2 regions of the Alkalihalobacterium alkalinitrilicum genome follow, and region 2 is predicted to be linked to the other one. Evidence: predicted binding sites of a transcription regulator. Region 2 holds the regulator's gene; the other holds the start of a gene.
The links. The regulator LexA, encoded in region 2, represses DNA repair genes until DNA is damaged. The targets are predictions, from matches to a motif close to CGAACATATGTTCG.
Positions count from the first base shown of each region.

Region 1: BK574_RS23240 (YhjD family protein) is a predicted target of LexA. The motif match lies at 2,750-2,763, and genes of this name have one in related genera.

Region 1 covers NZ_KV917368.1:4,811,085-4,817,050, forward strand. Annotated here, with positions in the region: gene mgtE (magnesium transporter) at 21-1,388, shown strand; gene BK574_RS23235 (MgtC/SapB family protein) at 1,465-2,169, opposite strand; gene BK574_RS23240 (YhjD family protein) at 2,370-2,726, opposite strand; gene pcp (pyroglutamyl-peptidase I) at 2,890-3,513, shown strand; gene BK574_RS23250 (IDEAL domain-containing protein) at 3,780-4,076, shown strand; gene BK574_RS23255 (FAD/NAD(P)-binding protein) at 4,174-5,340, opposite strand; gene dcd (dCTP deaminase) at 5,509-5,966, shown strand, end outside.
Region 2 covers NZ_KV917368.1:45,253-51,218, forward strand. Annotated here, with positions in the region: gene BK574_RS00200 (MerR family transcriptional regulator) at 38-439, shown strand; gene glnA (type I glutamate--ammonia ligase) at 479-1,828, shown strand; partial or broken gene BK574_RS00210 (IS1182 family transposase) at 1,825-3,310, opposite strand; gene lexA (transcriptional repressor LexA) at 3,499-4,125, opposite strand; gene yneA (cell division suppressor protein YneA) at 4,280-4,573, shown strand; gene BK574_RS00225 (YneB family resolvase-like protein) at 4,581-5,231, shown strand; gene BK574_RS00230 (DUF896 domain-containing protein) at 5,291-5,530, shown strand; gene tkt (transketolase) at 5,673-5,966, shown strand, end outside.

The DNA.
Region 1 (5,966 bases), 4.8 Mb from region 2:
TGTGAAGGGAGGTAACTGATATGGTGATGCTAAATTTTAAAAACAGAGAAGAATATACATTTTATTTACAATTATATTTAAAACAAGAGAAAAGAGAAGAATTTTGTAAAGATTTCCTTTCTCTTCATCCAACGGATCAAATCGACATCTTTCAAGAATTTAGTGAGATCCAAAGAAAGCTCGTTTATCAATATTTATCAACAGAGGAACTCTCAAATATTTTTGTAGGGCTTCCAGTAAAACAACAGAAAATTGTCATTTCAGAGTTAGATGAACACTTGGTCCCCACGTTACTAGAAGAACTTTCTGCAGATGATGTGACCGATTTTTTAAGTGAAATACCAGACCACATTGCCAATTACTTTTTAGAGCGAATGAGTAAAGAAGACGCAGATAATATTAAAAAGCTGTTATCTTATCACCATGATACGGCGGGCTCCTTAATGACGACGGAATTTATTACGGCATTAGAAACGGAAACCGCCGAGCATATTATGGAGAGATTACGAACGGAAGCAAAAGATGCTGAAACGATTTACTATATTTATGTGACAGATGAGAAGATGGTCTTAAAAGGAGTTCTTTCTTTAAGAGAAATGATCTTAGCTGAACCACTTGATATGGTTGCAAATATAATGAAAAATAGGTTTATTTCAGTACTACCATCAACTGACCAAGAGCAAGTAGCAGAAGTTATTAAAAACTATGATTTAATAGCCGTTCCCGTCGTGACTGAAAAAGACGTTATCATAGGAATTGTAACAGTGGACGATGTGATGGATATTGTTGAAGAAGAAACGACTGAAGACATTGAAGACTTAATGGCGACGAAAGGTTCTGTTGATCTTGAAGTCGGTCCTCTAATAGCCGCTAAACGGCGCTTACCGTGGTTAATTATCTTAATGATATTAGGAATCGGTACAGCAGGTATTATCGGACAATTTGAAAGTACATTAGCTGAAATGACCATATTAGCGATATTTATTCCGTTAATTGCTGATATGGGCGGTAACACTGGTACGCAATCATTGGCAGTTGTAGTAAGGAGTATTGCACTTGGTAATTTAGACGAACAAAATATTTTTCGTAAATTGTTAAAAAGAGAAGCGTTAACAGGATTAATTATGGGAGTTTGTTGCGGTGTTATTGCGTTTCTAATTGCTTTAATTTTTGATATTAGTGGAATGTATTTTGGTGTAGTAGTCGGTATTTCATTGTTTTTTACTATTGTTATATCGACGATTACAGGAACAATTATTCCTTGGGTTGTTCATCGTTTAAAAATAGATCCTGCCGTTGCTTCAGGACCATTTATTACAACGATCAATGATATTGTTGGGTTGTTCATTTATTTTTCAGTTGCTACTACCTTGCTTCAATATGTTTAAATGACAAGTGTGTGAGTGTATTGAAGAGAATGGCGTCTGACACCATTCTCTGATTCGTCTTTCGTATCTAATTTACTTATTCTAAACTTTCGGCTTCTACCTTTATTACCCCATTTAATGATTTAATGGAATAATAAATATCTGTTGTATAAACCTTTTTATGGACGGTCACAATACAGGTAATAATAATATCGTCGGCTCCCTCTTCTTTTATCTTCACATGTTTGATTCCTAGATCTTTTGATTTCATTTCTTTGAGTAATGTAGTTAAATCGGTTGCCATTTTAATATATAGTTTTATTTTTATTTCCTTTTCATTTAATTTTTTTGGTCCGAGCTTATTAAATAGATAGGGAATGACTTTCATTCCTATAATGATAAAAATTACACCTGTTAACGCTTCGATATAAAAACCTGCACCAATAGTTATTCCTAACGCTGCTGAACCTAGGACTAATGCAGCTGTGGTTAAGCCTGAGATTGCTTCATTACTTCTCCGAAGAATTACACCAGCACCTAAAAAACCGATACCACTGATAATATAGGAAGGGATACGACCTGGGTCCATTGGTCGTGAATACTCCTTAGAATATAAAAAAGCCGACTCAAATGATACGACGGTTAGTAAACAAGATATTACAGATACAATTAGGCAAGTTTTTAATCCTAATGGTTTCCCCTTAAGTTCTCTCTCCAAACCTATTACTAATCCAGCTACGGCAGCAAAACTCATTTTTACAAAAATTTCATAATTAATTACATCATGTAATATCTTCTTCACCTCCTCTAACTATTTTTAGAGTTAACTATTATATTATTAATATAAAATATATATAAAATTATGCCTTCTTTTAAAAACTATTAAATTTGTTAGAATTTTAATAGTTTAGTTAACTATCATTAATCATTCTTATTTGAGTGTAAAATGAAAAAAAAGAAGAGGGCAACAAATACTTTGTTGGCCCTCGTTTCATAATTTGCTTATTTTACTCCATTTGCAAAACAGTTCGTTATATATTGTGTAACTTGATTTTTTAAGTTCACATTTAAGTAATGATTTTGCCCTTCATACCCACGACAGAAATAATGGTAATAAGAAAATGTGCCGTCATTTTTTCCAACTTCAACTTTCAACTCTTTTTGTTTCATATAACGCTTAATGACTCCAAGTTCTTTACTTAGTTGATCGAGTACAGTTGTTGTTAGGTTTAGATAAGCTGGTTGTAGTTTTAAAGAAGATGCTTTTAGTTGTTCAAGGTCTTTTTCTAATGCTTTCCGTGCAATTGTTAATAGCACAAATTGATGAATGGTTGTTTGGTCTTCCTTCGTTATCACCATAAACGATCAATCCCCCCGTTGTAAGAACGTTTGTTTGTATTTATTATATGAGAACTAACGTTCTTTTACAACTGCATAATATTTGGAAGCGGCTTTACATTGCCACTTAGTGTAGCGACCTTTACAATAAAACTATACAGCAATGAAGGAGGCAATCATAATTATGAAAGTATTATTATCAGGGTTTGAGCCGTTTGGTGATTTCAACGTAAACCCTACTTTAGAAATAGTAAAGGCATTAAAGAACCAAGGGGTAGAAGGAGTAGAAATCGAGACGATCGGACTACCAGTAGTGTATGGTCAATGTGTAGATACCCTTCTAATAAAAATGGAAGAGATAAATCCAGATGTTGTCATTTCTTGTGGACTTGCTTTTGGACGAGCAGCGATTACTCCGGAGCGAATTGGGATCAATGTTCAGGATACAGCTGGTGAAGGAGATAAAGGCGATAATCAAGGAGATAAGCCGGTCGATCGTACGATTTTTAGTGATGGTCCAGATGGGTTATTTACGACATTACCAATTCGCAATATGGTAGAACGGCTAGTTTCTGAAGGCATTCCAGCGCAAATTTCGAATACGGCTGGTACTTATATTTGTAATAATACATTATATGGGGTCTTGCATCATATTCAGCAAAATGAGTTAAATATTAAGGCTGGGTTTGTTCATTTTCCAGCAACACCAGATATGGTAACAACTCGCCCGAATATACCAAGTATGTCGTTAAATGAACAAATAAGAAGTTTAAAAGTAATGGTTGAAGCGATAAGAGATCATGAGTAGACCTGACTAATTATATATAATAAATAATTCAACACCTCTAACAATTTTGCATGCAACGAAATTTGGACTGCGTTTTATTGTGTAGAGGTGTTTTTTAGTGTTTCAAATAGGGCAAATTCGTCTGATAGAAAGGTTTATTTATAGATAAAGTAGGGTAAAAAGATTGTAAATCAAAATAATTAGATAAAATTGGGTAAAATTAGACAATTAAAATGTTTGAATTATCCGAAAATTTAGTGTAAAATAACAAAAAGGAGGTAACTTCTATGAACAAATTTGCCATTGATAAAAAGCTTATGAAACAATTAGCCGCGATTCGTAACAAGAAGAAGCCTTCAGAAGAAATTCTGAATTCCCTCTATGCCCAAGCGATGCTTGAATATTCAATATACGAGTATCAAAAGAACGAGATTTGTAAGCAGATTGATGATGCATTAGAGGAAAATAATGAACAAAGGTTTTTCGTATTATCAACGCAATACAATGAACTGTTAGATCGTTATCGACCAGGCAAAATGTTATTTGAAAAAGGATATGAATTAGATATACAATTTATTGATTAATCATAGCAGAGTGTCTTTGTGCACTCTGCTTTTTTTGTTTTTTTTATTGTTTACTTATGGTGGGTTAGCTACTGAGAAAGTCAAAATGAATATGAAGTTAAAAGGACTGTAGTATTTTTTCAATTCCACGGCGCGCACCCGATATATTTCTTGCGACAGGTCCAATCTCAAGTTCAGAAAGTGCACCAATAGCATATAATCCTTCATCCCATTGTAATGAATTAGACAATATAGGATAGCCGCACGCAGCACATCGAAGCTTGCGTTCTTCAATCGTTGTACTTAGCCATTCAATGCCAGGTGGTGATTGATGAAAACCAGTTGCAAGAAGAATATGTTCACTGTTAACCGTATCACCAGACAGTAACTTAACTACATTCATGGAGTCGTTTATTTGTAGACCCACAACTTCATCACGTAAAAAGGACAGAGCGCCGCTTTTTATTTGTTTACTAATTTTCGCTTTAAGGTCAAGGGGGAGTGAACCTCTATGCCTAGCTTGACGTATCATATCTCGTCGCTTGTCATAACTCGAAACGGCTTGGAAGCTTCTCATTAATTTTGGACCAAGCCATCCAGGGTCAGAGTCAAATTGGTGGACTCGAAGCGGATGTCTTGAAATTTGAGTCACGTTTCCTGGAAGATGACGGCTCCATTTGATGGACGCATGGGCAGCTGTAATCCCACCACCGACAATTATTAAGGATTTGGTCGTCTCCGGTACCTGTCGTTCACGGTCGAACACATGTGAAATAGAAGCACCGTTTTCCTTAGCCATAACCGCCCACTCAGGCCAGTATGGATGTTCACTCAATCCAATGGCTAATATAACATTTTTGCTTTCAAGCTGTTGACCATCCTTAAGGACAACTTGCCAATTTTTATTACCTTTCTTTAACTGAACGACTCTGCCTTGAATCCAACTATTATAAAGTGTAGTTTCTTCAAATAGGTGCTCACAGTGATTGTTAAAAAGCTTTAAACCAGGTCGATCATAAGGCTTATAAAAAGCAGCGTAAGGCTTTCCGCTTGCCGTTTTCGAAAACTTTTCAAGGTCAAAATGAGCGGGTGCCAGATGATGAATCGATGGGGAACGTAAATAAGGCATTTCAATAGTAGATGTACAATGAAGCCACATGGATAATGGCTTTTCATTTGGGTCGATTATGGCTAAGTTTTCAATTGCAACTTTTTTCTGTTTTATGAGATAAACAGCTGCCGTGCAACCTTGAATACCTCCACCAATAATTAGCCAGTCAAACATGATGTAACCTCCAAAACTATAATCGTAATCATTACTATTTAATATACAAAAATACAGTTTATTATGCAATGTATTCTTTTATGATGGAGAAGAATATGGTACACTTCAAATCGTAACAGTTTCGTTTTGTTTATAATAAATAATTATAGTAATAGTGAGGAGAAAGCGATGATCTTATCAGATAAAACAATAAATGAAATGTTAAACAAGGGAGAGCTTTCAATAGAGCCTTTAGTGGATGGACAAGTACAACCCGCTTCTGTAGACATTCGTTTGGGAACACACTTTTTAAAAATTGATGAAAATGCCATCGAATCGATATCACTTGATAAAGAAGCTAAGTATATTGAATTTGAAAGTGATGAAGTTGTCATTCCATCAAACTCATTTCTATTAGCAACAACGAAAGAATATATAAAGCTCCCAAACCATGTAACCGCATTTGTAGAAGGGCGAAGTTCAATTGGAAGAATGGGATTATTTATTCAGAATGCTGGCTGGGTCGACCCTGGCTTTGAAGGTGAAATTACATTAGAGCTATATAATGCGAACCGACTTCCTATTAAATTGAAGTCAGGGCGTCGAATTTGTCAGCTCGTTTTTGCATTAATGGATCAAGAAGCAAA
Region 2 (5,966 bases):
ATTCTTATATTAAGTTATAACAAAGGAGGGTTCGGTTATGAACGATCAAATTCGCCGTAATATGCCGTTGTTTTCAATTGGAATTGTGAAGCAGTTGACAGAGTTATCAGCAAGGCAAATTCGTTATTATGAAGAACATCAACTTATTCACCCAATTCGAACAAACGGGAATCAGCGGATATTTTCATTTAATGACGTAGACAGATTACTAGAAATAAAATCACTCATTGAACAAGGGATTAACATTTCTGGAATCAAGAAAATTTTGGAATTAAATGAAAAGGCAAATGAAATAACCGCAATTACTCCAATAGGTAAGCAAGAAGCTGAAATTTCAGACAAAGAACTACGTAAACATTTAAAAAATGAACTGATAATGGCTGGGCGAAACGGGAAGGCTTCTATTATACAAGGTCAGCTTTCGCGCTTCTTCCACTAAAATCAATTCTTTTGATATTTCGAAAGGGGAATACATATAATGTCTAAATTTACTAAAGAAGATATTCTAAGAATTTCTAAAGAAGAGAATGTTCGTTTTATCCGTCTTCAATTTTCAGATTTAATGGGAATTATTAAAAACGTTGAAATACCTGTTAATCAACTTCCAAAAGCATTAAGTAATCAAATGATGTTTGACGGATCTTCAATTGAAGGGTTTGTACGTATTGAGGAATCGGATATGTACCTCTATCCTGATCTTGATACATGGGTTATTTTCCCTTGGACTTCAGAGAAAGGTAAAGTAGCTCGTTTAATTTGTGATGTTTACCAACCAGGTAAGCCTGGTGAAGACCCAACGCCATTTGCTGGAGATCCTCGTGGAATTTTAAAACGTGTGTTAAAAGAAGCTGAAAAGTTAGGATTTAAATCATTCAACATTGGTCCAGAACCAGAATTTTTCTTGTTCAAAAATGATGAAAAAGGTGAGCCTACTTTAGAATTAAATGATAAAGGTGGTTATTTTGACCTTGCACCAACAGACTTAGGTGAAAACTGTCGTCGTGATATCGTTCTAGAATTAGAGGAAATGGGCTTTGAGATTGAAGCATCTCACCATGAAGTAGCACCAGGACAACATGAAATTGATTTTAAATATGCAGATGCAATTAAAGCGTGCGATGAAATTCAAACGTTTAAATTAGTTGTAAAAACAATTGCTCGTAAACACGGCTTACACGCAACTTTCATGCCTAAACCATTATTTGGTGTTAACGGTTCAGGGATGCATTGTAATATGTCTTTATTCACAGCAGAAGGAAATGCATTTTATGATGAATCTACAGATTCTCAATTAAGTGAAACTGCAATGCAATTCTTAGCTGGTATTTTAGAGCATGCAGAAGGATTTACAGCAATTACAAATCCACTTGTAAACTCATATAAGCGTTTAGTACCTGGTTATGAAGCACCAGTATACGTAGCGTGGTCTATGCGTAACCGTAGTCCGTTAATCCGTATCCCTAACTCACGCGGTTTAAGTACTCGTGTAGAAGTTCGTTCTCCAGACCCTGCGGCTAATCCATATTTAGCAATGGCTGTAATGCTTGCTGCAGGACTTGACGGTATTAAACGTAAATTAACTCCACCAAAAGCTACTGATCGTAACATTTACATCATGAGCAAAGAAGAGCGTGAAGAAGAAGGAATTAAAGATTTACCAGCAACATTAAAACAAGCGATGGATAAGCTTGTAAAAGACGAAGTATTAGTTAAAGCACTTGGTGAGCATGCTGTAGAACACTTTGTTGAAGCAAAAGAAATTGAGTGGGATATGTTCAGATCGCAAGTTCACCCTTGGGAGCGTGAGCAATACCTTTCACTATATTAATTCCAAAAAAGAGGCTGGGACATAACTAGCCAAAAATAATAAAAAAGGGTTCCAACCATAAAAATAAAATGATTGGAACCCTTTTTCTGTTGATTTATTCTATTATCCAATGCTTGATCGGCGTCCATGGCGGTGTACTTTCGTATGTTCTCCGCCATGAATGCAAACCCTAATTCATTTTTGACATTTTCGTTGCCCCTCACGGACTTTCGAGTGAAACGCAAATTAGCCTTCAGATATCCAAAAACTGGTTCTACGTCCACCTTACGTTGGTCATAGATCTCACCCGTTTTCTATTCTGTAAGCAGCTGTTGAATCATCTTCCTTATGATAATCCCAATTGGCTGTCTGAAATTCGTCTTGTTTAAAACGCTTTTTCTTCTCTTTACGATATGTATTGTACGTGATAAGAGGTGTGCGCTTTCGATTATCAAGCACATCCTCATAATTTTCCTCACTTCCATAACCAGCGTCTGCGACAATATAGTCTGGGAGTTCAAAGAAATGGTGCTCAATTTTATCAAGGAATGGGCGCAACGTACGTGTAACAGTTGGATTTGAAAAGATCTCGTAAGCGAGCGTATATTGACCTTCTGTCGCAATTTGTACATTATAACCAGCTTTCAGTTGTCCATTTTTCATATAATCATCTTTCATACGCATAAACGTGGCATCGTGGTCTGTCTTTGAATAACTATTCCGTCCTTTAAAGATTTCCATGTCTTTTTGGTACTTCTGTTTGCGCATGAAAAGATCCAGAAATTGTTTATGGGCTTTCTTTGGTTCTTTACGCTTTGAACGAAGATCTTTCCTTTCGCTTGCCTCTTCACTTGCTTCAATTTGTTTAGTGTATTCTTCGACGGTCTCTTCTAACTTCGCTGTGATAAGAGAGAGCTCCTCCACTGAAAGGTCCTCAGTGCTTTCTCGCTCGATCTCAGGAATGATTTCTTTTTCCACCAACTCATCATACAGTTGTTTTGATTTTTCGATCAGGCTGGCACTGTATTTTTCAATCAATTTTCGCCAAACGAATGAAAATTTATTGGCATTGGCTTCAATCTTAGTCCCGTCAATAAAAATGGCTTCATTGTCAATCACCTTCTCTTCGACAAGTTGACATCGAAATTGAACAAAGCACTCACGGAGGAGTTCTTGAACTTCCGGATGAACACGGAACCGATTAATTGTTCGGTAACTTGGCTCATAACCTTGAGCCAGCCACATCATGCGTATACTGTCTTTAAGTAGGCATTCAATCTTCCTTCCAGAAAAAACAGATTGTGTGTATGCACATAAAATGACTTTCATCATCATGCGCGGATGATAAGCAGGACACCCGGTCTTTCTCAAGAAGCCGGCAAAGGCTTCTTCTGGAATCTGCTCTACCAGATGATGAACCGCGAATGCAATATCATTTTCTTGAAGTTTCATTTCTAAATTTAAAGGCAAAATTACTTGATTCATGTTATAGTGTTTATACATAAGGGCACACCTCCGATGGTTATTGTGTAGGAACTTTAATTTTATCAGTGGTTGTCCTTTTTTTGTTTTGTAAAATGAAAAAACTTAAATACATACGAAAGAGGCCCCGAGAACAAAAAATGTTCTCGGGGCCTCTTTTAATTCCATTTACTGAGTTTTGTCCCAGCCTCTTTTTTTGAATTGTAAAATTAATGAATGGTTCGGAAAACTCCAATCACTTTTCCGAGAATTGTACAACTCTTAAGTATAATCGGTTCCATTGTTGAATTTTCAGGCTGAAGTCGGATATAATCTTTCTCTCTGAAAAATCGCTTTACTGTAGCTTCATCTTCTTCAGTCATAGCAACGATAATGTCTCCATTGTTGGCTGTTTGTTGTTGACGAACAATTACCATATCTCCATCAAATATTCCAGCCTCTATCATACTATCTCCATCTATGATAAGAACATAGACAGAATCATTTGAGACTAACCGTTCAGGTAATGGGATATACTCTTCGACGTTCTCGATCGCAGTAATAGGTTGTCCAGCAGTAACTTTACCAATGACTGGGACAAATGCTGTTCTAGTGTCAATACCTTGTTCCGCTCCTATTTGTTCTTGGTCAATAACCTCTATAGCTCTCGGTTTTGTAGGGTCGCGCCGAATAAGTCCCTTTTTCTCAAGGCGAGAAAGATGACCATGTACAGTAGAGCTAGAGGCTAGTCCCACTGCTTCGCCAATTTCCCGAACAGAAGGTGGATAACCTTTTTTTCGTACTTCAGTTTTAATATAATCTAAGATTTCTTGTTGTCTTTTTGATAATTTTGTCATCAATGACACCTCATTTATCCAATTAATCTTAAATAAAGTATAGCATGTCAAAAAAAGGGATGCAAACATAAGTTCTAATTTATTCATTGACACGAATGGGTGTTCTCTTTTACAATAATAGACAAGAACATACATTCCTATGAGGTGGTATTTGATGAAATTCGTAAATTTAACTCGACAAGAATTAACACTAGTATTATTATTTGTACTTTCTATAGCATTTTTTGCTTTTATGTCTGTCGTGGGTGCTGAGAAACAAGGAATAACTGAAACTATTGAGGTTGTTGTTAATGAAGGAGATACTTTATGGGGCTTTGCAACAAATTATGAGCACCCATTCTCCATAGAGGAATTTATTCATTGGGTAATACAAACGAATGAGATGGAAAAAAGTAGTTTAATAGCTGGGCAAACGTTAACCATCCCAGTAGATACGAACAGTAGGTGAAAAAATGATTAAAGCAGTAGTTTACTGTAGAGTGAGTACAAACAATGAGGAACAAACCTCCTCGCTACATCGACAAGCGGAGGAATTATTAGATTTAGCTAACCGATTAGATTTTGAAGTTGTTAAAGTGATAAAGGAACGTCAAAGTGGATATGAAAATGATAGAGAAGGAATTATAGAAGTATTGGAGTTACTTAGAGGTGGTGTAGATGTACTACTTATCCAAGATGATACTCGACTTGGTAGAGGCAATACGAAAACTGCTTTATTATATCAAGTTAGAAAGATGAATAAAAAAATATATACGCTTTGCAATTTAGGAAACCAACTAGAGCCATCAGAGATGGATACGATCCTAATGGATATTGTTAGTATCATTGAAGAATACCAGCGAAAATTACATAATATGAAAATTAAAAGAGGCATGAAAAAAGCAATAAAGAATGGGTATGATCCTGAAAAAAACTTGTTAAGACATCAGGTGGGTGGGAGAAAGAGGAAAGATATTCCAATCGATGAAATTCTTAAGTTGAGAAAAAAAGGGCTTACATTCTCAGAGATTAGTAGTTTTTTAAATGGACTTGGGTACAATACATCTAAAGCAACCGTCAATCGCAGGTACCTAGAATACATGGATAAAGAGAACAATGTTGAATGATATAAATTGTTCGTGTACATTTATAGAAGAATGGATGTGTATTTTAGGAGGAAATTAATATGTTATCTAAAGAGAAAATTGCAAGAATTAATGAACTTGCCAAAAGAGGTAAGACTACGGGATTGACGACGAAAGAGGCTGAAGAACAGAAAAAATTACGAGCAGAGTACGTTCAAACGTTCCGGGCTTCGTTTAAACAGCAACTTCATTCAGTGAAAGTTGTCGACGAAAAAGGGCAAGATGTTACCCCGCAAAAACTAAAAGATGCCAAAAAGGGAAATGGTGGGATCCAACATTAGAGTTGGATAGTGTAATTGAATATCGTAAAAACTATATTTGACAGATAAAATTCACCTTGTTTCCTTGTTAAAACAGTCAAGAAAGTATATGATGAAAAACGAATATATACAATTTGACATGATAGAAAGGGTGATAAAAAGGATGACAACTCACGTTGAAACTTTAGCAGTAAATACGATTAGAACGTTATCAATTGATAGTATTGAGAAAGCAAATTCAGGACATCCTGGTATGCCGATGGGAGCAGCTCCAATGGCATTTTCATTATGGACAAAATACATGGCTCACAACCCAAATAATCCAGAATGGTTTAACCGAGACCGTTTTGTACTTTCAGCAGGTCACGGTTCCATGTTACTTTATAGTCTATTGCATTTAACAGGTTATGATTTGTCCATCGAGGAGTTACAAAACTTTAGACAGTGGGGAAGTAAA